One region of the Ralstonia sp. VS2407 genome, then DNA from elsewhere that is predicted to be linked to it. Evidence: predicted binding sites of a transcription regulator. Region 1 holds the regulator's gene; the other holds the start of a gene.
What was found. Region 1 encodes FliA, which starts transcription of late flagellar genes. Its sites were predicted from a motif close to CTAAAGTTTNNNNNNNNNNNGCCGNTA; they were not measured.
Positions count from the first base shown of each region.

Region 2: fliD (flagellar filament capping protein FliD) is a predicted target of FliA. The motif match lies at 6,119-6,145, and genes of this name have one in related genera.

Region 1 covers NZ_JBRFVG010000006.1:270,131-284,693, reverse strand. The annotation lists gene ACU8YE_RS13050 (XylR family transcriptional regulator) at 1-164, shown strand, start outside; gene ACU8YE_RS13045 (aldose epimerase family protein) at 161-1,243, shown strand; gene ACU8YE_RS13040 (nucleobase:cation symporter-2 family protein) at 1,296-2,723, opposite strand; gene ACU8YE_RS13035 (RNA polymerase sigma factor FliA) at 3,102-3,863, opposite strand; gene ACU8YE_RS13030 (MinD/ParA family ATP-binding protein) at 3,872-4,651, opposite strand; gene flhF (flagellar biosynthesis protein FlhF) at 4,665-6,584, opposite strand; gene flhA (flagellar biosynthesis protein FlhA) at 6,581-8,707, opposite strand; gene flhB (flagellar biosynthesis protein FlhB) at 9,127-10,290, opposite strand; gene ACU8YE_RS13010 (nitrous oxide reductase accessory protein NosL) at 10,498-11,106, opposite strand; gene ACU8YE_RS13005 (FAD:protein FMN transferase) at 11,588-12,673, shown strand; gene nosZ (TAT-dependent nitrous-oxide reductase) at 12,893-14,563, shown strand, end outside.
Region 2 covers NZ_JBRFVG010000002.1:437,296-451,858, forward strand. The annotation lists gene uvrA (excinuclease ABC subunit UvrA) at 144-5,993, shown strand; gene fliD (flagellar filament capping protein FliD) at 6,188-8,224, shown strand; gene ACU8YE_RS05145 (hypothetical protein) at 8,262-8,537, opposite strand; gene ACU8YE_RS05150 (hypothetical protein) at 8,633-9,457, opposite strand; gene ACU8YE_RS05155 (hypothetical protein) at 9,758-10,075, opposite strand; gene ACU8YE_RS05160 (DUF3304 domain-containing protein) at 10,308-11,009, opposite strand; gene ACU8YE_RS05165 (hypothetical protein) at 11,094-11,369, opposite strand; gene ACU8YE_RS05170 (hypothetical protein) at 11,420-12,721, opposite strand; gene ACU8YE_RS05175 (phospholipase effector Tle1 domain-containing protein) at 12,765-14,563, opposite strand, start outside.

The sequences.
Region 1 (14,563 bases):
ACGCCGCCAAGCACATGCTGGCCAGCCGTGATGTCGCCACCGCCGAGGTGGCGGTGCGCTGCGGCTTTACCTCCCCGCAATACATGCACGCCGTATTCCGACGCGAGCTGGATTGCACGCCACGCGAATACCAGGAACGCACCATCACAGAGGGCCAATCATGAGCATCGCGTCAGCGCTGTCCGCACACGCGCCGCTCGACGGCGCCATCTCGTCAGCAACATGGGGACAACTGCCGGGCGGTGAACCGGTTCGGCTGTTCACGCTGCGCAATGCCTTGGGCATGCGCGTTTCGATCAGCGACCTGGGGGCGACGCTCGTCTCCTGGCAAGCGCCTGACCGCGGCGGGCGCCTGGGCGAGATTCTCCTGAACCACGCGACGCCAGCCGCCTACCTTGAATCACCAGGCTATCTGGGCGGATTGATCGGACGCTGGGCGAACCGGATTGCGGGCGCGCGGTTCACGCTCGACGGCATCGACTACGCCCTCGATCGCAATGAAGGCGGCAATCTGCTCCATGGGGGGGCGAGCGGGTTTCATCGGGCGCTATGGCACGCCGAGGATCACGACGGCGCATTGGTCATGCGGCTCAACTCCCCGGAAGGCGATGCGGGATTCCCCGGCAACGTCGCCGTCCAGGTTCGCTATGCGCTTGACGACGATGGCACGCTGTCGATCGACTACGAAGCCCGGACCGATGCGCCCACGCCGATCAACCTGACAAGCCACGGGTATTTCAACCTGAGCGGCAAGCCCGGCACCGACATCAAGGGCCACATCCTGTCGATCGATGCCGACGCGTATCTGGAAGTCGATGCCAAGCTGATCCCGACACGAACAGCCAGCGTTGCGGGCACGGCGTTCGATTTTCGCCAGGGTGCGCCCATCGGGGTACGGCTGGACTGGCCTAACGCGCAACTCGCGCAGGCCGGCGGGTTCGACCACTGCTTTGTGCTGCGCAATACGGCGCCGGAGGGGCGCTCGCAGGTGCGCCCGGTCGCCCGGCTGTATGACCCCGGCAGCGGGCGCGAATTGACAGTGCTCACCGATCAGCGCGGGCTGCAGTTCTATTCGGGCCACAAGCTGGCCGGCACGCACGCGCTACGCAGCGGCTTATGCCTGGAAGCGAGCGCGTTCCCGAACCAGGTCAACATGCCCGATGCGGAAACGGTCATGTTCCGCCCGGGCCAGGTCTACCGGCAGCACACCGCATACCGCGTGTCGGTTGCTGAAGAAGCCTGAGCGAGACCTGATCCGCAGACCTAAGCCGAGCTGAGGCACGCGGCTTGGATGTTCAATGCGCAGCTGCGGCCGCGCCGTGCATGACTTCGTGCGAACCGCGAATGCCGTTGAACCATGCGTTGAGCACCACGGCCACCAGCGTGCCCATCACGATGCCGCTGTGGGTGATCGGGTGCGTCCAGTCCGGAAAGTGGTGGAAGAACGCCGGCGCCAGCGTCGGCATCATGCCAAAGCCGACCGATACGGCGATGATCAACAGGTTGTGGCGCTGTTGCTGGAAGTCGACCATGCCCAGCATGCGGATGCCGGCTGCGGCCACCATCCCGAACATCACGATGCCTGCGCCGCCCAGCACGTATTGCGGCACGGAAGCCACCACGTAAGACAGCTTCGGAAACAGCCCCAGCACGATCAACAGCAACCCGCCGGCGGCCGCCACATAGCGCGAACGCACGCCCGTGATCGACACCAGCCCGATGTTCTGCGAGAACGACGTATGCGGAAACGTGTTGAACACCCCCGCCACCACCGTCGCCAGACCGTCGGCACGCAGGCCGTTGGTGAGTTCGTTGCGCGAGATGGGCTTGCCCACCACGTGCGACAGCGCGAGGAACATGCCGGTTGATTCCACCAGCGTGATCACGATCACGATGCACATCGACATGATGGCCGACAGCTCGAACTTCGGCATGCCAAAGTGGAACGGCGTCACCAGCGTCATCAGCGGCGCGACGCTGGCGTCGGCCAGCGACACCTTGCCAAACGCCGCCGCCACCAGCGTGCCCGTCACGATGCCAAGCAGCACCGCGATATTGCACAGCAGTGCGTTGCCGAACTTGGTCAGCAACAGAATCGTCACCAGCACGAGCGCTGCAATGGCCAGGCCGAATGGATCGCCGAACGCCGGGTTCGGCACCATGTGCTTCACGCCGTCGACCACCTGCGGAATCATCTGCTGACCGCCCGCGGCCCAGTTGATGCCTACGCTCAGCAGCGAAAAGCCGATCAGCATGATGACCGTGCCCGTCACCACGCGCGGGAACAGGCCCAGCAACCGGCCCATCAGCGGCGCAATGGCAATGCCGAACACACCAGAAACGATGGACGCCCCAAAAATGCCGGGCAGCCCCATGCCGGGCTCTACGCCAATGGCGATCATCGGTGCCACCGCAGCAAATGTGACACCCATCATCACCGGCAGGCGGATCCCGAAGATCAGGAAACCGAGCGATTGGATGAGCGTGCCGATCCCAGCCGCAAACAGGTCGCAATTGACGAGGTACGAGAGATCGCTCTTCGACAGGCCAAGCGCATTGCCGACAATCAGCGGCACGGCAATCGCCCCGGCGTACATCACCAACAGGTGTTGCAGGCCAAGTGCGAACAGACGGGGCAGCGGTAGGAACTCGTTGACGGGATCGGCAACGGTGTCGGCGATTGTCGACGAAGAAGGCGAGGGTTGGCCGGGGGATTGGCGCATTGTCTGTCTCCTGGGGCCGCTCTCGTGTCAATGCCGGGAGCGTGCTTTAGGCGGATGGGGCGGATTCCATCCGCCGGCATTCATGCGGCGTGATGCCGCGTATTTGCCGGAATCTTGGAGGGGCGCCATTTTTCTGTCAACAATTCCATACGTTTTTTGTGTACATATTTTGCGTTCTTAAACGTATGTGCGTCGTCATCCACCTCTTCACGCCTCCACGCGTGCCCGCGTGAACGACGCCCCAAAGAAAAAGCGCGGCCGCGACATGAGTCGCTGGCCGCGCAGTAGAAATACCTGGCAGGTAAAGCTGGAACCGGGAGCCGCCAACAAACCCAGTGAAGCAGAAGGTCTTGTCAGTGGCGCTCAGCAGACCTCAGTTCAGGTCGGCGTCGGCAGCCATGCGCGATCACGTAGGCGCGAGCGGATGCGGGCGATGGCCTGGCTGTGGATCTGGCACACGCGCGATTCCGACACGCCCATCACGGCGCCGATTTCGCGCAGGTTCAGATCCTGCTCGTAGTAGAGGCTCATCATGAGCTTTTCGCGCTCGGGCAGTGCCTCGATGGCGGCGACAACCGATTCGCGCAGGTCGTGGTCCAGCAGCTGGTCCAGCGGCGTGGCGTCGTTCTCGGGCGCGCGGTTCTCGATGAAGGCGTCGGCGTCTTCGCGGTCGAAATCTTCGTAATACAGCAGCTGGCTGCCTTGCAGGTCGACCAGTTGCTTCTGGTATTCGGCCAGCGACATGCCCAGCGCCGCGGCAATCTCGGTCTCGGTGGGCGCGCGGCCCTTCTGCTGCTGCAGCTTCTGGATCGCCTGCTCGATCGTGCGTGCGTTGCGGCGCAGGCCGCGCGGCAGCCAGTCCGAGCCGCGCAGTTCGTCCAGGATCGCGCCGCGAATACGCTGGGCCGCGTAGAACTCGAACTGCACGCCCTGCGTTTCCTCATAGCGCGACAGCGCATCGAGCAAGCCCATCATGCCAGCCTGGATCAGGTCGTCCAGCTCAACGCTGGCCGGCAACTTGACCATCATCTGGTTGGCAATGCGGCGCACCAGTGGTGCGTACGTGGCCATCTCGTCGGACTTGGTCTTGCGACCGGTTGCGGTGTACATATCCATGCCTGCCTTTGACGCTTCGTTCATGCTGCGCCTCAATAAACCAATTCGGCCGCGCGTGCGGTGGCGCCAAGCGTCGGAGTCGCTGTCGACATTGACGTTGCTTGCGCCGATTCATCTGCCGGCTGTGCCGGTGCCCGCGCCGACATGACCACCCGCGACGGCGCATTGCCATCACCGGCTTGGGCCTCGGCGCTGGCCCAGCTCAACATTTCTTCGGCAAGCTGGCGGAAGGCCATGGCCGAAGGCGATGCGGGAAACGCACTCGCCACGGGCTTGCCGAGCGAGAGCGCAAGTTCTACGTGCCGGTCCTCCGGGAGGTAGCCGGCGAAATCGATACGGGTGTTCAGGTACTGGCCCACGGTATTGGCCAGGTTGCCGAACACGCGCACGGCGGAATCCACCGAATGCGCGCCGCACACCACGGTGCGGATGCCAGCGCTGCCTTGCAGCACGGCGGTTTTCTTGAGCAGCGTGTACGCGCTCTTGATGCCTTCCGGACCATCGGAGAAGGTCAGCAGCACGTCGTCGCAGGCTTCGGCCACGGTGCTCAGCGCCCGGGTGCCGAAATGCGCGGCCACGAGCGTCACATCCGCCGTCTCGTCGTACTGCTCGAGCACGCCGGGCATGGCGAGCATGGTCTGGGCGTTCACCACGGCCGTGTCGCGGCCCATGGCGGACAGCGCGATGCGCAGGTTGTCGACAAAGTCATCGACCTGCTCTTCCGCACCGATCACCAGCACACGGCGGGCAGCAGCATGACCGAGCATGCGCCGCAGCCCTGCGGCTTGATCCTTGGCGAATGGCGTCGTCATGGTCGCCCCCTTGTCAGGCGAAATCGAAAGCGGCCAGGCCAGGTTCGCGGTTACCTGAGTTACGCAACACCGCGCCCTGCGCCACCAGCAACGATTCATCCGAATCCAGCGTGAACGACGACTGCTCCGCACCGGCCCGGAACGAGCGATGGATCAGCAGCTTCTTGTTCGGCACCGCAATGTCTTCCGGCACACGCTGGCCGTACGACACGTAGTGCAGCGGCAGGCGGCGGCGGATCATCACGTCCATCGCGTGGCCCACAGAGGCGGCCTCGTCGATCTTGGTCAGGATGCAGCCGGCCAGGTTGGCGTCGCGGTAGGCACCCACCACTTCATCGAGCGTCTTGCCGTTGCTGGCAGCGTTGAGCAGCAGCAGGCGCTTGATCGACGGGCCCACGGCATGCAGCATCGCCATCTGCTCGGACACGGCGCGGTCGCGCTGGCTCATGCCGATGGTGTCGATCAGCACCACGTGCTTCTCGCGCAGGTCGTTCAGCGCCAGGCTCAGGTCTTGCGCGTCTTTCACGGCATGCACCGAGACGCCCAGGATCTTGCCGTAGATGCGCAGTTGTTCATGGCCGCCGATCCGGTAGCTGTCGGTCGAGAGCAGCGCCACGCGCGATGCGCCATGGCGCAGCACGAAGCGCGCGGCCAGCTTGGCGGTCGTGGTGGTCTTGCCCACGCCGGTCGGGCCCATCAGGGCAAACACGCCACCCTGGTCGAGCAGACTGTTTTCATCCGACACGGTGCTCAGGTTCTTTTCAATCGCGCGCTGCACGAAGTCCAGCGCCCCCTCATACGAGTCGTGCTGCGGCATGTTCTCCAGCACGTAGCGCGTGAGCTGTGCCGAGAACCCTGCGTTGAGCATGGTCTGGAACAGGCGCGTACGCACCGGGTCGCCCAGCTTCACGCCCAGCGAGGCCAGGCTCGACATGGCGTCGTTCAGGGTGCTCTTGAGCGTTTCGATCTCGCCGACCATGCGGCGGGTCATCACGTCGGTCTCGGCACGGATGCTTTCCTTCACGTCGGCCTGGATGGCCGAACGCTGCAGGCTCACGTCATCACGCGCGGCTTCGGGCTTGGCCATTGTGTCCTCCACGCGGACGAAAATGTCGGACGCCTTGTCTGCGTCGGCTTGCGCCTCGATGCGCGCCTTCACGGGCGCTTCGGCCTTCTGCTGCTCGGCGCGAAGATTACGGGCCTGGGCTTCCACGCGCTCGGCAAAGCTGCGCAGCGAAACCGGGCGGTCATCCTGCTCGCGTGCCTGTTCACGTGCCTGCTCGCGACGTGCGGCAAAGCGGGCGGTCGATTCCACCTCCGGCTCATCGTCTTCCACCGCGGTGCGGCGGGCGATGAACTGTGCGGTGCTCGCCAGGGCCTGCGCTGCGGATTGGGCAACCTCGGCATTGGCACGGTCCAGCGACAGGCCGGCCAGCATGCGGGTCGACGCAGCCAGCGCATCTTCTTCGCCGAACGCCACGTCGTCGTCAACACGCGTTTGCAGCGTACGGCCGGCAGGCTTGGCTGCCGGAGCGACTTGAGCGACCGGCGCTGCCGGTGCGTCTTCCTGTGCGGGGGCGCGGCGCGAAGCAATGAAGCGGTTGCGCAGACGGGCCAGCGCGTTCGGTGCCGGGGCCTCGGCCTGCGGGGCCTCTTCAGCGGGTGCCTGAGCGGCAACGACGGCTGCGGTTGCCGCGGCAATCGGGGCGGGCTCGGGAATCGGGGCCGGCGCCATCGGACGGCGCTGCGCCGTCTTGGGTGCCGACGATTGCGTGTCGACCAGCGCATCCACGTGCGAGTCGCATGCCGCGATGATCTCGATGCCACCCGGAATGGCGCGGTTCGACAGGATCAGAGCGCCATCGCCCAGTTGGTCGCGGACTTTGCGCAAGACGTCACGCGACGTCAGTCCGGTAAATCGATGCATTTTCATGCGCGGCCTCCAAGCATGGCGACAACCTTAATCGTTCGGTGATCTGGAATTTCTGCGTGCGACAGCACGCGCAGGCTCGGTGCGGCACGCTTGAACAGGCGGGCAAGCATCGGGCGCAGTGCGGGCGGTACGAGCAGGACGCCCGTCTGACCCATCTGTTCGTGTTGCCGCGACGAGTCCGCAGCCGCTTGCATGAGCGAGTCAGCCAGTTGCGGTTCGATCGGGCCGGCGTTCGAGCCAACGACGCTTTGCAGCAAGATGTTCTCCAGATTCGGGTCAAGCGTGACGACCTGCATTTCGGTCTTGTTCGGGAAGAGCTGCTGGGCAATCGCCCGGCCCAGCGCCACACGCACGGCGGCGGTGAGTTCGGCGGGGTCTTGCGTCCTGCCTCCGTGTTCCGCCAGCGTCTCGACGATGGTGCGGATGTCGCGGATATGCAGGCCTTCGTCCAGCAGGTTCTGCAGCACCTTCTGCACGGTCGCGACGGGCAACAGCTTCGGCACAACGTCTTCGACCAGCTTCGGTGCTTCCTTGCCCAAATGATCGAGCAATTGCTGGACTTCCAAACGGCCGAGAAGCTCGGTGCTATGGGTGTAAATCAACTGATTGACGTGGGTGGCGATGACCGTGCTGCAATCGACCACGGTGTAGCCCTCGGCCTGCGCGCGATCGCGCACATCGGCGTTGATCCACATGGCCGGCAGGCCAAAGGTCGGGTCCACGGTGGGCGTGCCGGGCAGTTGCGTGCCCAGGCGACCACCCAGGCCGCCCATGCCACCGTGGCCGCCCAGGCCGTCCTGGCCACCCGGGTTGATGGCGAGGAACTTGCCCTGCTGCACCTCACCGTGACCGATCTCCACGCCCTTGAGCGTGATGCGGTACGACGACGGGCCCAGTTCCAGGTTGTCGCGGATATGCACCACCGGCGCCAGGAAGCCCATGTCCTGCGTGAACTTCTTGCGGATGCCCTTGATGCGGCGCAGCAGCTCGCCGTCCTGGCTCTTGTCGACCAGCGGGATCAGGCGGTAACCGATTTCCAGACCCAGCACGTCGACCCACGACACGTCGTCCCAGCTCGCCTCGGGCGTATCCACCGGGGCAATGGCCTGCAGCACGGGTTCGACCTCGGGCACTTCGCGCTTCTTCTTCAGGTACCAGCCCAGGTAGCCCAGGCCGCCGCCAAACAGCACGAACGGGATGTGGGGCATGCCCGGCACCAGGCCCAGCAGGCCCAGCACGCCGGCGGTCGTCATCAGCACCATCGGCATGGCAAACAGCTCGCTCGACAGTTGCTGGCCGACGTCCTTGTCGGTGGAGACGCGGCTGACCATGATGCCCGCCGCGGTGGAGATCACCAGGGCGGGAATCTGTGCGACCAGGCCGTCGCCGATGGTCAGCAGCGTGTAGTTGGTGGCCGCGTGGCCCACGTCCATGCCGTGCTGCAGCACGCCCACGGCCAGGCCGCCGACGATGTTGATCAGCAGGATGGCGATACCCGCCACCGAATCGCCCCGCACGAACTTGCTGGCACCGTCCATGGAGCCGAAGAATTCGGCTTCCTGGGCGATCTCCGTGCGGCGCCTGCGGGCTTCGTCTTCGCGGATCAGGCCGGCGTTCAGGTCGGCGTCGATCGCCATCTGCTTGCCGGGCATTGCATCCAGCGTGAAGCGCGCGCTGACCTCGGCAATACGGCCCGCGCCCTTGCTGATCACCATGAAGTTGATGATCACCAGGATGATGAATAGCACGATGCCGACGGTGTAGTTGCCGCCCACCAGGAAGTGGCCGAAGGCTTCGATCACCTTGCCGGCGGCGTCGGGGCCGGTGTGGCCTTCCATCAGCACCACGCGCGTGGACGCCACGTTCAGCGACAGCCGCATCAGCGTGGTGATCAGCAGGATGCTCGGAAACGACGAGAAATCCAGCGGCTTGAGCGTGTGCATGCTGATCAGCAGCACGATGATCGACAGCGCGATGTTGAACGTGAACAGCAGGTCGAGGATGAATGGCGGCAATGGCAGCACCATCATCGCCAGGATCAGGATGATGAGCACCGGGCCCGCGGCGGAGCGGTAGTCGCCCTTGCGCAGGATGTCGGTGACTCGGAGCAGTGCGGCGTTCATTGGCGGGGCGTGCAGCGGGGGGCTTTTCGATGGATGCCATCTTGCCCGGTGAGCCGCCAAATCGAAGACGTGAGAAAGCCGCCCAAAAGGCGGCTTTTCTTTGAAATACCCTCCCACCGGGGGGTGCGGAAGCGGCCATTGGCGCCGATTGGCCGGCATTGCATGCCAAGCGCCCCATGCGCGAGCCTCAAACGGCCGTTCGCGGAGCTAAAAGTGTCGAGCACGAGGCTTTTTGCTCGGCAGCCCGAGTTCTGAACTCGATGCTTGGAGCTTTTTGCTCGGCGATCCGAGCTCGGAGCTCGACGCGTGAGGCTTTTTGCTCGGCCATCCGAGCTCGGAGCTCGACGCGTGAGGTTTTTTGCTCGGCGATCCGAGCTCAGAGCTCGACGCGTGAGGCTTTTTGCTCGGCCGGCGGCGGTTTAAGCGTCTTCGGGCTCGTCGTCCGGGCCGGGCTGTGGCCCCGGGTCCATATCGGCGGGCACCGGCAGGTCGGTCGGGCGCACCGGCACACGGCCGCCCACCTGGTGCAGGCGGCGCAGCTGGTAGACATAGGCGAGCACTTCAGCCACGGCGGCGTACAGCGCTTCGGGAATCTGGTGGCCGATCTCGGTATGGCGGTACAGCGCACGGGCCAGCGGGGGCGCTTCCAGAATGGGAATCTTGTGCTCCGTCCCCAGCTCGCGAATCTTGGCCGCCACCATGTCAGCGCCCTTGGCCAGCACGCGCGGCGCTCCGCCTTCCTTTTCGGAATAGCGCAGCGCCACGGCGTAGTGCGTCGGGTTGGTGACGATCACGTCGGCCTTGGGCACATCGGCCATCATGCGGCGCTGGGCCGCCTGGCGCTGGAGGTTGCGGATGCGGCCCTTGACGTGCGGATCGCCTTCGGACTCGCGGTGCTCCTTGCGCACTTCTTCCTTGGTCATGCGGTGTTTGCGCGCGTATTGCCACAACGACAGCGGCACATCCACGGCCGCCACCAGCATCATAACCGCCGCCATGCAGAGGAAGGCCACGCCGGCCACGTGCAGGGTGTCGCGCATGGCCACGCCCAGGTCCTGCTGCGGCAGTTCGATCAGGTCACCCCGGTAATACCGGACCAGCAACCAGCCCACGCCGGCAATCAGGAACAGCTTGATCAGCAGGCGGGGCAGCTCCATCAGCCCCTCCAGCGAGAACATGCGCGTCAGGCCCTGCAGCTTGAACAGGCGCGAAATATCGGGGGCCAGCGGCTTGAACGAGATGGCCCCGCGCGTGAGCGCCAGCGGCGACAGCGCGGCAATCACCAGCATCAGCATCAGCCCGCCCAGCGCCATGGCCAGCGGCATGAACTGGCCGGTCACGTAGTTCCACTGGTCCTGCCCGCTGGTGTAGTTGTAGCGGTGGAACTCCAGGCAGCGCGCCAGAAAAGATGACGCAGCCCGCACAATCGAATCGCCCATCACCCACAAACCGCCCGCGGACACCGCCGTGAGGGCGAACGAAGCCAGTTCCCGTGATCTGGGAACGTCGCCTTCCTCGCGCGCCTGCTCGAGGCGCCTCGGAGAGGCTGGTTCGGTTTTTTCGAGATCGCTTTCTTCGGACATGCCGGGCGTGCGAGGGGTGGACGGACGCTCGCATTATCCCGCCCCGGTCTGGCCATCGAAGCGCAAAGAAGACGCCTTGAAAGCACGCTTATCGGCAAAAAGCCGTCCCGCGCGGTGGCGATGGCCCCTCTCGAACCCGATCCGCTCGCATGAGCAAGCCGCCCGGTTTGCGGTCGTGCCCCCTGGCTGCGCAAATACACCGCACCCCTATGTGGGGTCTGCTGCGCGATGCATGCGGTGCGGCTCGACATCCTCCAGCCGGTCTGCCGTGATATCCGCCGGATGCACCACCACGCCACCATTTCGCGCGATGAACTGTTGCGCATCCGCCAGATTCCGGAATGCGGGAAGATTGCCGCGCCGCATCGGTCCCAGAGCGGTCGACCCCGACACATAAACGGCCTGCAGTGCCGGAAGCCATCCACCCTCTCCCATGGCATGCACGTAGCTGGCGGCAACTTCCGAGGCCTGTCGCCCGGGTGCATAGCGCTGCAGGTTTCGCAGGTAGATGAACAGGGTCAGCGGTGAATCAAAGAAGTACGCATCGCCATTGGCAAAGATGAGCTGCGCCGCCCACCCGGGAACGCGAGATGGAAACGCCCCACAGACGGGGCAACGCGCGTTGGCTGGAACCGGACGAGGGGCATGTGGCTGCAATCCGGACCGCGGATCGTACGGCACGGCCGGCGCGACAAAGCAGATCTCGTCAGGCAACTTCGGTTCCGCCCGCAGGGCTGCACGTCCCACAAACCACCAGAGAGACCAGAGCGTCCCAAGCAATACAGCCAGTGCCAACAGCGGACGGCGCATCGTCATGACCCGCTCCATCCGCTCGCGCTGGTGCCACAGGCAATGACGGCCCTGAACAGAAGAGGACTGCGGCGAATCACAACTGAAAGCTCCTCCGAAGGTAAGCGGGCGCTGCTTCCCCGCCCACAAAAGACAGATCGACGGCACCGCGGGAGAGGCATTGCCGCATCCCATCGACAATCGCGTCGCCAGCCAACGCCAGGATGACGAGCATATCGACTCTGCCCACCTTCTAAATTGATCGAGGGCATGAATGACTTCTATCTAATTTAAATAGACCCTTCTTACGGCATTGGCATTTCCAATTCCTGCATAGCAAAAAATTATCCAAAAAAAATACCCGACATTGCATTGCGGATAAAAATGCATCTCCAATACTTGATTTGTATCAATTCTAGCCACGGGTATTTCGGCCAATTGATGCGAATCAATCTGTGTCGCAGGCGTAGCGCTACCATCGGCCGCTTCTGACACATGCGGTGAAATCTTGAACCGTTGCACTCCGCCCCTCCGTGGAACCCTGCCGAATATCGGGCTCGCCGGACTGACGCACACGCTGCGCTGGACTGCCAGTCCGGCCGCGAGCGCACCGGCGGCCCAGTACCGATATGCCTTCGACGGCGACACGATGGGCACGACATATCACGTCCGGCTCGCGCTTGCATCGCTTGATGACACGGCATTGCTCGATGCGGCGCGCGCAGCCGTGGATGCGGCTGTACAGGGAGTTGACCAACGCATGTCAACGTATCGGGCGGACTCGGAACTGTCGCAACTGAACCGGTATGCGGGCGGGCGCCCCTTCGCGTTGTCCGCCGACACGATCAGCGTATTGCAGATGGCGAAATCAGTGAGCCTCGCAACGGATGGCGCGTTCGATATCACAGCCGGGAGCTTCGTCAACCTGTGGGGCTTCGGGCCGGAAAAGGCTCAACGTGTGGTAACGCCGTACGAGCTGGCAATGCTCAAGAGCGCAGTCGGCACCGGCGCACTGGAAATCGACCCGCGCACGCGTACCGCCACGAAAGCCGACCCTCGCGTTTATGCCGATCTATCGGCCATCGCAAAGGGTTTTGGTGTCGACCAGGCGGCCATCGCGCTCGACGCGCTTGGCATCTCCGATTACATGGTCGAGGTGGGTGGAGAGGTGCGCGCCAAGGGCCGGCGCCATGACGGGCGCGCGTGGCAAATCGGTATTGAAGAGCCTCAGCGGACGCTACCGCGCCGTGCCCGATTCGTCGTGCCATTGCGCGATATGGCAATGGCAACGTCGGGCGATTACCGCATCTGCTTCGAGCAGGATGGGCAACATTACTCACACGAGATCGATCCACGTACAGGCCGCCCAATCGCCAATGGCCTGACTTCCGTCACCGTGGCCGCGTCGCAGTGTGCGATTGCCGACGCATACGCTACGGCGCTGATTGTGTTGGGCCCCGAGCGCGGCGTCGAGGTTGCCGAGCAACTCGGGCTGGCCGCCTATTTCGTCCTGCGCGATGTGGATGGCCGCCATCAAGACCGGTTGACGACCGCGTTTGCTGCGCTGGGCGGCCGCCCTGCCACAACCACCTGATCCACACCGCAACCCGCACAAAGCGCAACGGCATCGTCACATTCATTCATATCCGAATAGCCTCAATAAAAATAGGTTATTCAAATTTCCAATGGTCAATCGAATAGGGCTCATTTCAATTCATCTCGAATTGATGGGTTTCCCCTGACTTTGATGGCTATCAATAGCAAATTCCTGCGGTTTGTTAATGTGGTTTCCAATTCTGAGGGAGCGTAAGAGATGAGCCAATCCAACAATGATTTTGAGAATCCGATTCCGGTGAGCCCGACACGACGCAGCTTTCTGAACCGGACGGCAGCGGGCCTGGTCGGCGTGGGCCTGTCCGCCGGACTGGCAGCCTGCAACAAAGGCTCGGACAAGGATGCACCTGCGGCGGCGGCTCCGGCCGATGGCAAACCGGGCGCAGCCGGCGGCGTCGACTACAGCAAGTACGAAGTGCCGCCCGGCCAGTTGGACACGTACTACGCGTTCTCCAGCGGCGGCCACTCGGGTGAGGTTCGCATCTACGGTCTGCCTTCGGGGCGCTGCTTCAAGCGCATCCCCGTCTTCAACATCGATTGCCTGGTGGGCTGGGGTATCACCAACGAATCGAAGAAGATCATGGGCACCAACCCGGACGGCACGCTCAAGTACTGGACCGGCGATACCCATCACGTGCATCCGTCCTATACCGACGGCACGTACGACGGGAAATACATCTTCGTCAACGACAAGATCCACAGCCGGCTCGCCCGGGTGCGCATGGACACGATGGAATGCGACAAGATCGTCGAATTGCCGAACGTCCAGGGCTTCCATGGCGTCTTCCCGGACAAGCGGGACCCGGTGGATGACAAGATCAACCACACCACCCGCGTGTTCTGCGGCAACGAGTTCCATATTCCACAGCCCAATGACGGCCGCGACCTGAACGACCCGAAGAAGTATTTCTGCCTGTTCACCTGCGTGGACGCGGAGACGATGGAGCCCCGCTGGCAGGTCAAGGTCGACGGCAACATGGACCTGGTGGCCACGTCGTATGACGGCAAGCTCGCTGCTTCCAACCAGTACAACACCGAAGGCGGCGTGCATTACGAAGAGATGATGTCCGCCGAGCGCGACGCGTGCGTGTTCTTCAACGTGGCACGGATCGAAGCCGCGGTCAAAGCCGGCAAGACCTTCACCATCGGCACCTCGAAAGTCCCTGTCGTGGATGGCACCAAAGCCGCCAACACGGACCCGAAGACCGCGCTGACCTGCTATGTGCCCGTGCCCAAGAACCCGCACGGCGTGAATGCCAGCCCGGACGGCAAGTACTACGCGTGTTCAGGCAAGCTGTCGCCGACGGCAACCCTGATCGAGCACGACCTCGTCTTGAAGTGGTTCAGCGGCGAGCTCAAGGAGCCGCGCGACTGCGTCGTTGCCGAACCCGAGATCGGCCTCGGCCCGCTGCACACCGGTTTTGACAACCGCGGCAACGCCTATACCACGCTGTTCCTCGACAGCCAGATCGTCAAATGGAACCTTGAAGCGGCGATCAAGGCGTTCAAGGGCGACAAGACCGCCGTGCCGGTGGTGGACCGCATCGACGTCAATTACCAGCCGGGCCACGGTTTCACCTCGATGGGCGAAACCAAGGAGCCGGATGGCAAGTTCTTCATCTCGGACAACAAGTTCTCGAAAGACCGCTTTCTGCCGGTCGGCCCGCTGCACCCGGAAACAGCGCAGCTCATCGACATCTCCGGCGACAAGATGAAGCTCGTGGCAGACCATGCGGTCTATTCCGAGCCGCACGACTCGATCGTCATCCGCCGCGACATCATCAAGACGCGTCAGGTCTACAACATCGATGAGTTCCCGCACGCGGTGAAAGACCCGAAGGAGTGCCGCGTCGAGCGCAAGGGCAAGCAG
Region 2 (14,563 bases), on a different contig from region 1:
GCTCGCGACATGTTTCGTAGACGAACCGGATCTTCATAATCCGCTACAGTTTACGGCTCGAATTCTGATTGCCCGGCGCGGCTGCAAATGATTCACCGGCGCCGGCATTCCCCTCTACCTCCAAGCTCCAAGGAACGCCCTCCATGTCCTCCGGTGTCATTCGCCTGCGCGGAGCCCGTCAGCACAATCTCAAAAACCTCGATCTGGACCTGCGCACGGGCGAGATGACCGTCGTGACCGGCCCGTCAGGGTCCGGCAAGTCAAGCCTCGTTTTCGACACGCTTTACGCAGAAGGCCAGCGCCGCTACGTCGAGACCTTCAGCGCCTACGCGCGCCAGTTCCTCGACCGCATGGACCGGCCGCAGGTCGAGCACGTTGAAGGCGTGCCGCCCGCCATCGCCATCGACCAGACCAACCCGGTGCGCAGTTCGCGCTCGACGGTCGGCACGATGACTGAGCTGAACGATCACCTGAAGCTGCTGTTTGCGCGCGCCGCACAACTGTTCGACCGCGACACCGCGCTGCCGGTGCGGCACGACACGCCGGAAACCATCTACGACGAGCTGCTTTCGCGCACGCGCGAGGGCGATCCGCGCCTGGTGGTGACGTTTCCCGTCGAGCTGCCCGCCAATACGAGCCCCGAAGAAGTCACGCAGTGGTTGTCGGTCAGCGGCTATACGCGCGTGCAGGCCGAGCGCGTGGTCGAGTCGTCCACGGGCAAGCGCAAGCTGCTCGATGTGGTGGCCGACCGCTTCCGCCTGCAGGGCACCGAGCGTGCCCGCGCGCTGGAGGCCATCGAGTCGTCGCTCAAGCGCGGCGGTGGGCGCGTCAGCGTCTATGTGCTCCCTGCCGATGAAGGTGCGGAGCCAACCATCTGGCGCTTTTCCACCGGCCTGCACTGCCCCGAAAGCGACCTGCGCTACGCCGACCCGCAGCCCGCCCTCTTCTCGTTCAACTCCGCTTACGGCGCGTGCGATGCCTGCCGTGGTTTCGGCCGCGTCATCGGCGTCGATCTTGGGCTGGTGATTCCGGACGAGCGCAAGACCCTGCGCGATGGCGCCATCAAGCCGATGCAGACGCCGGCCTGGAAGGAGTGCCAGGACGATCTGATGCGCTACGCCGCCGCGGCCGACATCCCGCGCGGCACGCCGTGGGCAGAGATGACGGAAGCCCAGCGCAACTGGGTCATCAACGGCGACCCGGCCTTCAAGCGTGGCGGCTGGAACAAGCAGTGGTACGGCGTGCGCCGCTTCTTCGACTATCTGGAGTCGAAGGCGTACAAGATGCACATCCGCGTGCTGCTCTCCAAGTACCGCAGCTACACGACGTGCGAAACCTGTGGCGGCGCACGCCTGAAAACCGAGTCGATGCAATGGCGCCTCGGCAGCAAGGAAAACGCGGATGCCGTGCTCGCGCCCGAACACCGCTTCATGCCGCGCGGCGTGGCCTGGAGCCGCGCCCAGCTCGAAGCCCTGCCCGGCCTGACCGTGCACGACCTGATGCTGCTGCCCATCGAGCGCATCCGCCGCTTCTTTGACGAACTGACACTGCCGTCCACGCTGCTCGACGACGCGCTCAAGCTGCTGCTGGACGAGGTGCGCACGCGCCTGGCGTATCTGTGCGACGTCGGTATCGGCTACCTGACGCTGGACCGCCAGAGCCGCACGCTGTCTGGCGGCGAAGTGCAGCGGATCAACCTGACGACGGCGCTCGGCACCTCGCTCGTCAACACGCTGTTCGTGCTGGACGAACCAAGCATCGGCCTGCACCCGCGCGATCTGGACCGCATCGTCCAAGCCATGCAGCGCCTGCGCGACGCCGGCAACACGCTGGTGGTGGTCGAGCACGATCCTTCCGTGATGCTGGCCGCAGACCGCCTGATCGACATGGGCCCCGGCCCCGGCGAGCGCGGCGGCAACATCGTCTTTGACGGCACGCCGGCGGCCATCCGCCAGGCCGATACGCTCACGGGCGCTTATCTGTCCGGACAGCGGCGCGTGGCTGATGCAACCGACTGGCAAGCGCGCGCCGTCGATAACGCCACGCCGCGCCTGGTGCTCGAAGGCGCATCGGAACACAACCTGCGCGATGTCACGGTCGAGATTCCGCTGCAGCGCCTGGTGTGCGTGACCGGCGTGTCCGGCTCGGGCAAATCGACGTTGATCCAGGACGTGCTGCACCCGGCGCTGGCACGCCATTTTGGTAAGGCGACGGAATCGCCCGGCGCATTCCGCGCGTTGCGCGGTGCCGATCAGATCAGCGACGTGGTGTTCGTCGACCAATCGCCCATCGGCAAGACGGCGCGCTCGAACCCGGCCAGCTACGTTGGCGCGTTCGATGAAATCCGCAAGCTGTTCGCCAAGGCGCCGATGGCGCTGCAGCGCGGCTACACGGCGGGCACGTTCAGCTTCAACTCGGGGGACGGCCGTTGCCCGACCTGCGGCGGCTCGGGCTTCGAACACGTCGAGATGCAGTTCCTCTCCGACATCTACCTGCGCTGCCCGGATTGCGACGGCACGCGCTATCGCGCCGAAATCCTGGAAGTGAAGCTGCCGCGCGCCGGCCGTGCATTGTCGGTAGCCGATGTGCTGGAGCTGACGGTGAGCGAAGCCGCCAGCGTGTTCGCCGATGACGCTGACGTGCTGCGCGTGCTGCAACCGATCGTCGACGTGGGCCTGGAGTACGTGAAGCTTGGCCAGCCGGTGCCGACGCTCTCCGGCGGCGAGGCGCAACGCCTGAAGCTGGCGGGCTTCCTGGCCGAAGCCGCACAGGCTGCCCAGGCGGCCGCCCGCAAGCGCGTGAAGCAGGACGTGCCCGCCAATGCGGGCCGCCTGTTCATGTTCGACGAGCCGACCACCGGCCTGCACTTTGACGACATCGCCAAGCTGATGCGCGCGTTCGGCAAGCTGCTCGACGCCGGGCATTCGCTGATCGTGATCGAACACAACCTCGACGTGGTGCGCGCGGCGGACTGGATCATCGATCTCGGCCCCGAAGGCGGCGACGCCGGTGGCCTGCTGGTCTGCGCCGGCACGCCTGCGCAGGTCAAAGGCTGCGCCGCATCGCACACGGGCGCCGCGCTCAAGCAATACGAAGCCAGCGTCGGCCAGCCGGAAGCCATCGAAGGCGTGCCGCTGCAAACCGCCCTGGCTGAGCGCCGCGCCAAGCGTGCTGCACTGGCGGAAGTCCAGGGCGAAAACGTCGTGCGCATCGTCCACGCTCACGAGCACAACCTCAAGGGCCTGAACGTCGATATTCCGCACGGCAAGTTCAACGTGGTGACGGGCGTGTCGGGTTCGGGCAAGTCGACGCTGGCGTTCGACATCCTCTTCCACGAAGGACAGCGCCGCTATCTCGAATCGCTGAATGCGTATGCACGTTCGATCGTGCAGCCTGCGGGGCGGCCGGAAGTCGATGCCGTGTACGGCATTCCGCCCACCGTGGCCATCGAGCAGCGCCTGTCGCGCGGCGGCCGCAAGAGCACGGTGGCGACCACGTCCGAGGTGTGGCACTTCCTGCGCCTGCTGTATGTGAAGCTGGGCGTGCAGCACTGCATCCACGACGGCACGCCGGTGTCGGCGCAAAGCCCGGAGGCGATCTTTGCCCAGCTCATGCGCGATCATCGCGGCCAGCACATCGGCCTGCTCGCGCCGCTGGTCGTCAACCGCAAGGGCGTTTATACCGACCTGGCCAAATGGGCCAAGGCGCGCGGTTATACGCATCTGCGCGTCGATGGCGAATTCCTGAGCGTCGACCCATGGCCGCGCCTGGACCGCTTCCGCGAGCACACGCTGGAACTGCCGGTGGGCGACATCGTTGTCTCGCCGGAAAACGAAGCCGCGCTGCGTGCGTTGCTGGAACAGGCGCTGGAATACGGCAAGGGCATCATGCACGTGCTTGCACCGCTCGACGGCCTGCAACACGCCATGCACAACGGCGGCACGGCGCACGTCGGCAATGTGAAGGTGTTTTCGACCAAGCGCGCGTGCGCCACCTGCGGCACCAGCTACCCCGAGTTGGACCCGCGCATGTTCTCGTACAACAGCAAGCACGGCTGGTGCGCGAGCTGCGTCGGTACCGGATTGGCACTCACGCGCGAACAGCGGGCCGCGTTTGACGACACCGTGCTCGGCGGTGACGATCGCGGCCGCGAGCAGACGCTGCCGTCGGAGGAAGTCGATCCGGAAGGCATGACCGACCTGCCCTGCCCGGACTGCCACGGCACGCGCCTGAACCCGACGGCGCGCGCGGTGACCTTTGCCGACAAACCCATCGTCGACATTGCGCAGTGGACGGTCAGCCAGACCCGCCGCTGGGTCGAGGGCCTGGACCTGACCGGCCGCGACGCCGACATCGCCCGCGACGTGGTGGCCGAGATTCACAGTCGCCTGTCGTTCCTGGAGGAGGTTGGGCTGGGCTACCTGAGCCTGGATCGCGCTGCGCCGAGCCTGTCGGGCGGCGAGGCGCAGCGTATCCGTCTGGCGGCGCAACTCGGCAGCAACCTACAGGGCGTCTGCTACGTGCTGGATGAGCCGACCATCGGCCTGCATCCGCGCGACAACCAGATCCTGCTCGACGCGCTGCGCAAACTGGGCGACAAAGGCAACACGCTGGTGGTGGTCGAGCACGATGAAGACACCATCCGCCGGGCCGACCACATCATCGACATCGGCCCGGGCGCGGGCAAGCGCGGCGGCACACTCGTCGCGCAAGGCGGCGTGGCAGACCTGGCAGCGCAGCCGGATTCGCTCACTGGCCGCTTCCTGTCACAGCCGATCGAGCATCCGCTGCAGCCGCGCCGCCAGGTGGTTGCGCCGCGTGCCGGCAAGCAAGCCGTGCCGGAGCAATGGCTGACGGTGCACGGCGCCAAGCTGCACAACCTGCGCAACGTGACCGCGACGATGCCGCTGTCGCGCCTCGTGGCCATTACGGGCGTGTCGGGCTCGGGCAAATCGACGCTGGCGCGCGATGTGTTGATGACGAACCTGCTCGATGCGGTCGGCCGTTCGGTGCTGTCTTCGCCGGCAACCCGCCGTGCACGCAAGGCCGCGCAGGCTGAGACGCCTGAGGCGAAGATGCCGCGCAAGCTCGATGTCAAACACGACTGGCACGGCTGCGACAGCGTCACCGGCTGGGAAACCATCGACCGCGTGCTTGAAGTCGACCAGACGCCGATCGGCAAAACGCCGCGCTCCTGCCCCGCCACATACATCGGCGTGTGGGACACCATCCGCAAGCTCTTTGCCGACACGCTGGAGGCGCGGGCACGCGGCTACACCGCGTCGCGCTTCTCGTTCAACACCGGCGACGGCCGCTGCCCCGCCTGTGAAGGCCAGGGCGTGCGCACCATCGCCATGAGCTTCCTGCCTGACGTGAAGGTCGGCTGCGACGTCTGCCACGGTCAGCGCTTCAATGCAGAAACGCTGGCCGTCACCTGGCGCGGCAAGAACATCGGCGATGTGCTGACCATGGAGATCGACGAAGCGGTCGAATTCTTTGGCGCGATGAACAGCATCGCCCATCCGCTGCAGTTGATGAAGGACGTGGGCCTTGGCTATCTGACGCTGGGCCAGCCCTCGCCCACGCTGTCCGGCGGCGAGGCGCAGCGCATCAAGCTCGTCACCGAGTTGTCCAAGGTGCGCGATGACGTGACGCGCCGCGGCCAGAAGGCGCCGCACACGCTGTACGTGCTGGACGAGCCGACCGTGGGTCTGCACATGGCCGACGTGGCCAAGCTGATTCGCGTGCTGCATCGCCTGGCAGACGGCGGCCACAGCGTGATCGTGATCGAGCACGACCTCGACGTGATTGCCGAGGCGGACTGGATTCTCGATCTCGGCCCCGAAGGCGGCGATGAGGGCGGCACGATCGTCGCGGCTTGCGGGCCGGAGGCGCTGACGCGCGTGCCGGCCAGCCATACCGGTGCAGCGCTGGTGCCGGTGCTGGCGCGCGGCAAGCAGGTCGATCCGAGCAAGGAAGGCGAGACGGTTTAACGTGGCGCGGCGGTCTCCACCCTGATGGAGACCGCCGGCGCTGGCCGCTGCGTCGTGTGGCGTCGGCAATTCTTTCGCTTTCCTGAGCAAACCCGGACAAAAAGGCTGCCCGAGCAGGGTTTGCCCTAAAGAACGGGGCTGCGCTGCCGTCACATTGTGGAGATTGTGAAGAAAGCGTTTGCGCGCGTCCGACTATGGCCACCTCGTCCACGAGCAACAACTACATTCCGCCGATCTCCGTTCCGGGCATCGGTACGAACATCGACGTCAACAGCCTTGTCACGAAGCTGATCCAGGCGGAAAGCAAGGGCATGACGCTGCGGCAGACGCAGCAGAAGGCGTTTCAGACGCAGTTGTCGGCGGTCGGCTCGCTCAAAAGCGCGCTGGCGACCTTCCAGACGGCCATGGCCGCCCTGAACAATCCGGACACGTTCACCGGCAACAAGGCCAGCGGACACGACACCTCGATCCTCACAGCTTCGCTGTCCAACACGGCACCGGCGGGCACGTATCAAGTCAACGTGACGCAGCTTGCGCAGGCGCAGGTGCTGTCAGCCGCCGGGCAGGCGTCGAGCAAGACGCCCATCGGCAGCGGCACGCCCACTACGCTTACTTTTTCATTTGGCAGCGTCTCGGGCGGCAGCTTTGCCGACGGCAAATACACCGGCGCCACCTTCACGCAGAACGGCAACCAGGCCGGCGGCTCGATCACCATCGACCCGTCGAACAACACGCTCGCCGGCATCCGCGATGCCATCAACAGCGCCAACCTGGGCGTTTCGGCCAGCATCGTCAACGACGGCAGCAATTCGCCGTACCGGCTGGTGCTGACGTCCACAGCGGGCGGCGCCAATTCGGAGATGAAGATTGCCGTCTCGGGCGACCCGGCACTGCAATTCCTCCTGAGCCACGACCCGGCCGGCACGCAGAACATGACCGAGGTCGCGACGGGCCGCAACGCCATGGCTACCGTCAACGGCATCGCCGTGCAAAGCGCCACCAACACGCTGACGGACGTGGTGGACGGCACCTCGTTCACGCTCGCCAAGACGGGCAGCACCACCGTCACGGTCGGCAGCGACGCCGGCCAGGCCAGCCAGTCGGTGCTGAACTTCGTCAAGGCGTACAACGCGCTGCGCATCCAGCTCAACGCGTTGACCAAGTTCGACACCGCCAATGCCGCCAACAACGGCGCGCTGGCCGGCGACGTCAGCACCAAGGCGATGATCAACCAGCTGACCGACGTGCTGGGCCAGGGCATCGGTAACGGCGCGTTCCAGTCGCTGGGCAGTATCGGCGTGACGATGGACAAGGAAGGCACGCTGTCGATTGACGACGCGAAGCTCACGGCCGCGCTGAAGAAATCGCCTAGCCAAGTGGCGGCGCTGTTTGCCGGCACCGGCACGGCGACGGATTCATTGCTGAAGGTTTCGGCGTTTTCAACGACCACGCAGGCCGGCAGCTACGCCGTCAATGTCACCCAGCTGGCTACGCAAGGCTCGCTCAAGGGCTCGGCAGCTGCCAACACGACCATCCAGAGCGGCGTGAACGACAGCCTGTCCGTCACGCTCAGCGGCATCACGACCAACATCAAGGTCCCGGCAGGCAACTACACCGCGTCGAGCCTGGCCACGCAGATCCAGAGCCAGATCAACGCCTCGCCCGACCTGCAGAAAGCCAAGGTGGAAGTCGCCATCGGCACCGATGCCAACGGCGTGCTGACGTTCACCGACAAGCAATACGGCTCGGTATCGACGGTGTCGGTGTCGGGCAATGGCGCGGCATCGCTGCTCGGTGGCAGCCCCACGGCCACGGCCGGGCGCGATGTGCAGGGCACCATCAACGGCGCGGCCGCCACGGGTTCGGGCCAGAACCTCTACGGCGCCAGCGGATCGGCCGTCGATGGCCTGACGGTGCAAGTGACCGGCGGCGCGTTGGGCGACCGCGGCACCGTCACCGTGCAGCGCGGCTATGCGGCGCAACTCCACACCGTGTCGGGCAACTTGTTGTCGAACAACGGCATGGTGCAGAACGCCAGCGACGCCATCAACAGCTCCATCACATCGCTCGGCAAGCAGATCGATCTGATGCAGAAGCAGCTCGATGCCAAGCAGGCGCTGTATTACGCGCAGTTCAATGCGCTGTCGAAGGTGGTAGCGAGTATGACGAATACGAGCAATTACCTGGCGACGCAGTTGGCGATGTTGCAGAAGCAGCGGACGGGGGGCTGATCGCGCCTTGGCGCATCCGCTGCGGCCATTTGCCTGGTTACTGCTGCGGCTTTCCCCACAACGGGTTCTTGTTATCCGAACCCAGCACCTGGGCGAGCACTTCTGCATCGCCATCGCGAGCCACCGGGGCACTCTTGCGCGCGCGGGTGACCTTGCCCCGCTTGCCGTGCTTCTTTGCGTGCACGGCCTTCTTGATTCCGCTTTGCGGGGCATTGCCTGAGGTCGGCACGGTGGAGGTGTGCTGGGCACAGATGCCTGTGCTCATCCAGGCGGTGGTGAGGAGGGCTACGGCGAGTTTGTATTGCACGTTCATGTGAGAAAGCTGACTGATTTAGTAATTGGAAATGCGAACGCATGAGCATGTCGTATCAGCGAGTCCATGGCCTGCAAGCCATCCCCGGCGAACCATCATTTCGCGCTGGTATTGGGTGGCGGCGAAACAGGCTGATCACCGGATGTCTCGTCCGGATTGCGATAGCTGGTGTCAATGCTATAGCCCTGAACCTTCAGCTTTTGCTCTGCGCCGGCCCGCTCTGCACGCATCTGTCGTTGCAAGCCGGGAAAGAGGTCACGCCAATGTGGGCGGTCCTGCTCGTTGAACGCGTTGCGCCAATAATTGGCGTAGCCCTCCAGCTTGATCTTGACGAAGTACGCGCCCGGTTCATCCACTTTCATGCGCTTCGAGTCCCTCGACATCTGAACGTCCATGTAGACCCCGTTGAGGTAAAAGCGCCACGAGGTCATGTCGGGGAGTTTCATCCAGTCTTCGAGGCCAGGCAAATAGCCTGGATCCAGTGAATCGACCCCTTGGTCTTTTACGAGTCGATAGCGGAAGGCTTCGACACCGGACAACCGAGGATTCTCTGGGTATATCCACCGCTTCCAGCCCGCCTGCTGAATTCGCTTGAGCATTTCGTAGAACTGCAGACGTGCTTGGTCGTGCGCAACGTTGTTTCGCGGGGGAATGCCAAGGCTAATGCTGTAGTCATAGATACCCTCGTCGGCGTGGGCCTTGTCGAACGAACCCGAGACACCCAACGCAGTGTCGAGGCGCACCTCGCTCTTTTGATTCTTGATAACGACCGTACCTTGCGAGCTGTCAAGCCAATCCACCGCATAGAACGTCACGCCATAGGCCTGCTCATTCTTGTTGTCAACATCCACGGCCTTGCCATAACGCCCAATGAGCGCCTGCGGCGACTCGCCTATCTCGATCTCAATACTTTGCGGCATCACTGTTTTGCTGGATGACTTAGTGGTGGAAGAAGGCTGGCACCCCATGACCAGGAGCGCGGCCAGCGTTGCGAGAAGACACGAAACCGTGCGGCGTATTTGAAACATCATCGTGCAGGGGCTGTTTGATTGGATCCGCGAGAAGCAGATTGTGACGATGGTAGTGCAGGCCTCAGCAGCAATGCCGTACTCAGATAGCCGTCGGTGGTTTGTTCGCTGCGGGGGATCCTAACGGCCCGTCTGCAAAGGCGGGAAACACCGTGGAAAATACGTACGCCGACAACGCATGCCGAAGCATCTTCAATCCGGATCCAACCGTGTTACGCATGACTTGGGAATGTTGTTCTCGAAGAATGTACTGATCAGCCGTTTTCGTTGCGCCTCCACTCGAAGGTTGAGGAACGCGTCGCCACAACGGGAATGGCGCTCAACAAAATCGGTCCGCTTTCGTGAAAAGGTGAAAACACGGTAGATCTTGTACACGCCCTGCCCTTCGTCGATCGACCAGAAAGCGAAGCCTTGTCGCCCGCTGAAATCGTAGTCGCCTGCCGCTAGGTGGATAGGCTTTTCAGTTTGGGTAGCGATTGCCCCGCTGTGAATGCCGGTCGCACTGCGCAACTCGTAATAGACGTGGCTGCCTCATATTTCGATTGTGGCGTTGGTGACTTGATCGAGCGAAATCGCAATGGAGTCGGCCGCTGATGCGATGTGCTGGGCCGCAAAGAAAAGCGCAAACGCTGTTGCTATGCGGCGCATGCAACTTGTCGTGTGGAGAGGTAAAGAAGACCGTTCAGCAAGAGATATTGGTTGTCCGATGCCGACGGCGGCCGTGTGTACTGAGGTATGTGAATCACCCTTGAATATGGTGGTAGCCAGGTGGTGTCGTCGCGTCTCGCTTGACACCGGGCGCGATCTCGTCGGGCAAAAGTGGTATCGGTTCCGCCGGCGCCTGAGGGGGTGGCGGTGCATCCTTCAACGCGCGCATCTCCTCTTGAAGCCGGGCCCGTCCCGCCGCTTGCGCTCGGGCGCGCTCTTCTTTCAGCTGAGCCGCACGTCGGCTTGGCTCGAAATGAAAGTCGGCCGGCTTAACCGGATAGGCCGGGCCCGGATAATCAGGATGACCAGCGCCCTTACTGGAAACGATGAGTCGAACCTTGTTTTCAGGCAGGAAATGCACGTGTAGCGTGCCGGTTTCTACGTACTTTTCGATTGGAACAACAGCTTCGTGCCAATGCGGCTTCACCGCGTCGCCTGTCGCATTCGGGTCAGAACTGGACGTTGTCCACTTCACCGTGGCAGTGAGGCCCGGGCGCCATGTTTCGGGGTATGCGACGCAACAGACAAATTTGCCTCCGCCGCCGTACGCGAACGAGTTGCCCGCCCAAGTTCCATCCACGTAGAACTGGTGGATATAGTCGGGAGTGTGGTTGTACGAAGTGATGCTAGCCGCTACCTCGTCATCCGTTGGTGCAGGCTTAGTGGTGCACGCCGTCAGTACACAAAACGCAGTTGAAGCGATGGCCGCTGCGCGTAGGCATCTCCAGGTTTTCATAGCGTTTCTTTGCGGACCGGTGAGATCAGGATCAAGGTTCTTTCCCCGGCGGCACCGCGCCGCTCATCCGACTACAAACCGCCATTACTGCTGCGGCTTCCCCCACAACGGATTCTTGCTATCCGAGCCGAGCACTTGGGCGAGCACTTCTGCATCGCCATCACGCGCGACAGCAGTGTTCTTGCGCGCACGGGCGCTCTTGGCACGCTTGCCGTGCTTCTTTGCGTGCACGGCCTTCTTGATTCCACTTTGCGGGGCATTGCCCGCTGCCGGCGCGGTGGAGGTGTGCTGGGCGCAGATGCCTGCGCTCATCCAGGCGGTGGTCAAGAGGGCTACGGCAAGTTTGTATTGCAGGTTCATTGGAGAGAGTCAGGTTGTTTTAGGGTTGAATTCACAACGACGTCGCCGGGTCATCCGGAAAACGCGTCAAAGTTTTTCTGGTTGGTGTTGTCACAAATCCGGTCTGCCCGTACCCCTACGGGGACGCCCGTGGAGACCGTTCTCTGGTCTCCGCCGAGAAGGTTCTGTGTCAGAAACTGCTCCGCGGCAACGACGCCACCATCCAAAAAATACAATCGAACGTTACGGACAGATGCTTGCATAGCCCGTGACGTCGTCCCTTGAAAGGCGGGAACGCTTACGCTTGCCTCGTGCCAACGGGCCGGATCGTCCAGCGTCTGCCAGCGCACTGCAAGCGGCGCTTGGATGTCCAGCAGCGCACTGCCGACAAAACTCGAACGTCGATCGCACGGCGCTTCAAAAACGCGCTCATTGTCAGTTCCAATCACCAGAGTCTGACCATCGATCTCAAGTCTCTCCAAACCTCGCGGGTATTGATCGGACAGATAGAAGGACACGACATTGCCCAATCGGCCCTGTAGTTCGTCCAATTTCGATGCGTCCAATCTACCTAGCGCTGGCGCGACATCCACATGATCGTAGTAATGAAAGTACTGATACACCAGCAAATCGCTCGCGCGAAGGTCCGACGGAAGTCTGCCGAGATCTGGGTACGGGCGTAGCAGCAGTGGGCGCGGGCGTACCGCTACGGGTTGTCCTGCCTCGTCCGTATCGGCGTAGGCGTATGAATGCTCGCTCTCACGCAGGCGGCTTCCCGTATATGGAAAGCGCCCCTGATTGACGTCGTCTTCCTGAGGATGACGAATGAAGCCGGCAAACCTTGCCTCTGGCCCCGACAGCAACGGCATATGCGGCCATGAACCTGCGCCTGTCTGAGCGCTGCCTACTGCAAGCCACAACGGTCTTCCGCTGAAGTTGACATGCAGTTCGCGGATGTCTGGGTGCGCTTCACTGAACCACCTTCGCGCTGTGTCCTGCATTCCTGCCCCAATTGGAAGAACGCTCAACGCTGCAAGAGTCGGCAAGAACATGGCTGCATGCAACTTCGCCGGCAACGGCGTGGATGCACTGCGTCTATATGCAAGCCACGTCAATAGCAATGCCAAACACAACGGCAGACCAATTACCAGCGCAAGCAGGATCAGCAGCACCACGCTATATTCGAGATTAGGCGTAAGAAGCGCGATCAAGCTAAGCGTGATTAGCAGGATTGCGAGTGCTGTGCTGAGGGTGATGCCAAGCCAATAGCGCTTCAATATGGAACGCGGCTTCCCATCCGTTGAAGGCTTGGCCGTCTCCTGAGCTGGCGCGTGGTGCTCGTGCGTCAAATTGCTACTCGTCGTGTGCAGCATTTAGCCAATCGAATGGACTGGAGAAAGCTGAATATCGGCGATATCAACTGTGGTCGAACACTCGCCGGTATCGTCCATGCCCATGGGGTTCGCGTCGGGATTGTGTCCCTAGCACCCGCATTGCCACACTGGTGGCTATGCCAGCGTTCTCGCGCAGGTCTGCAGCATCGGAATCGCGCATTACCGGAACAATACCTGGCGACTCCGCGTCTTTAGCGAGCACCCTTCGCTCAAACCCGTTGAGCTCATACGATAGTGCGATCCGGCGGAGGTTGTCGGCACGGCCAGGGTTGAGCGATGCATCGGCTTCACGCAGCAGCCGATCATGCTCCGCCTTCTTGGCTTTAATGTCCGCGATGAACGCCGTACGCTGAGCGGCGGTGATAGGGCCGAGCAACCAGAAACCACCGTGGGAATCGTGTACGTACTTGTCAAAAAATTCACTCACTGAGGCAGGTACCGCTTCAGCAGCATTGACCTCGATAAGGATTTGCTTCTGAAGCTCCGTGGGAGACGGCGGGAGTTCGACGACATCGGCAGCGCCATATCGCCCCCTCGAGACATATCGGGGTTGACTTGCTGCAGCCTTGGCTCGCTCAACATCCTTGCGCCAATCCAATTCCGATTCCCATAGGTCGACTTGGTCCTGCTCGTCGGAATGCGTGTAAGAAAACAGCGCCTTGAACGTTGCGTCATTGGACACATGTGCACGCCAACGCCAATACAACTGCGTATGGCGTTGCATACGATTCTCGCAAAGAGGCCCCTTGCCATCGGTCACGCTTTGCTTTTCTGCAAGCTTTGTCCAATCGGAATATGCAGTAAATGCTGCGTCCAGATCAGGAGACACAACAAAATCGCTGAGAAGTCCTTCTTGCATCTCCTCGTTGGGCAAGAGCTTCACGCCCGCGTTGCAGGCTTCGAAGTACATATCGTTCAGCGCGATCTGGGACAACAGTTCATGCCGCCCCCCGACTGCCTTGCCCTGCGACCCTGGCCCATATCCACCTCCAATGTCCGAATGTGCGCCGGGATAAATGTATTCCTTGGTATTTTCCGGATAGTGCTTGGCACCAATCCGGGCGGTAGAAAGGGGAAACGACTGGCGAATCTCGTGCGCGGCAACGAAGTGCGTGACTCTCTCGAACTTACCAATGTCCATCGTGCCGTCGGCCCAATCCATGAACCCCTGGCCTACAGGCGAAGAGTCCGCCAAGCCAACGGACGCAACGGTGTCAAAAATGCCCAGAAAGCGCATGTTCAGTTCCGCATATCCCACCTTCATCTTCGTGGCTTTGCGGATCCACTCACAGCATGTACGCGCCTCTGCTGCTCCGCGCGAGAATCCAAATACGGAAAGGTGAACCTTGGTGATCCGGGGGCGCGCTTCCTTGATCTTGTCGAGCAACTGCTTCTGAAGATCAGCAAAAATGTTGATCATCTTGTCGTCGCTGAGTCGCCACCAAGTTGCTAGCCCGCTTTTACTGGTGACAAGCTGTTTCATCTGCTCCTTACTGAGCAAACCTAAGTCTTCATCAGATGTTGTTGAAGAAGCATTGCCGGCAATTGATGCACGGCACACCGCATTGAGAACTTGCAGCATGCCCCAGTGAATGCGAGCCTCTCCACCAGAGGCATAGGCTTTTCCCGAATCCGTCTCTGCCGGCTCACCAATATCATCGAACGCTGTTCCAACACCGGGAATGTAATAGCGAAAGGTGTCAGTTCGGTCATTACGATGTGCATTGAAAAGAACCACAACATTCGAGTGTGATCGCGCTGGCATATCACGATCCATGTTGTTGTTGGTGCCATCGAAGAACAGTCCGACGTGTATCTCTC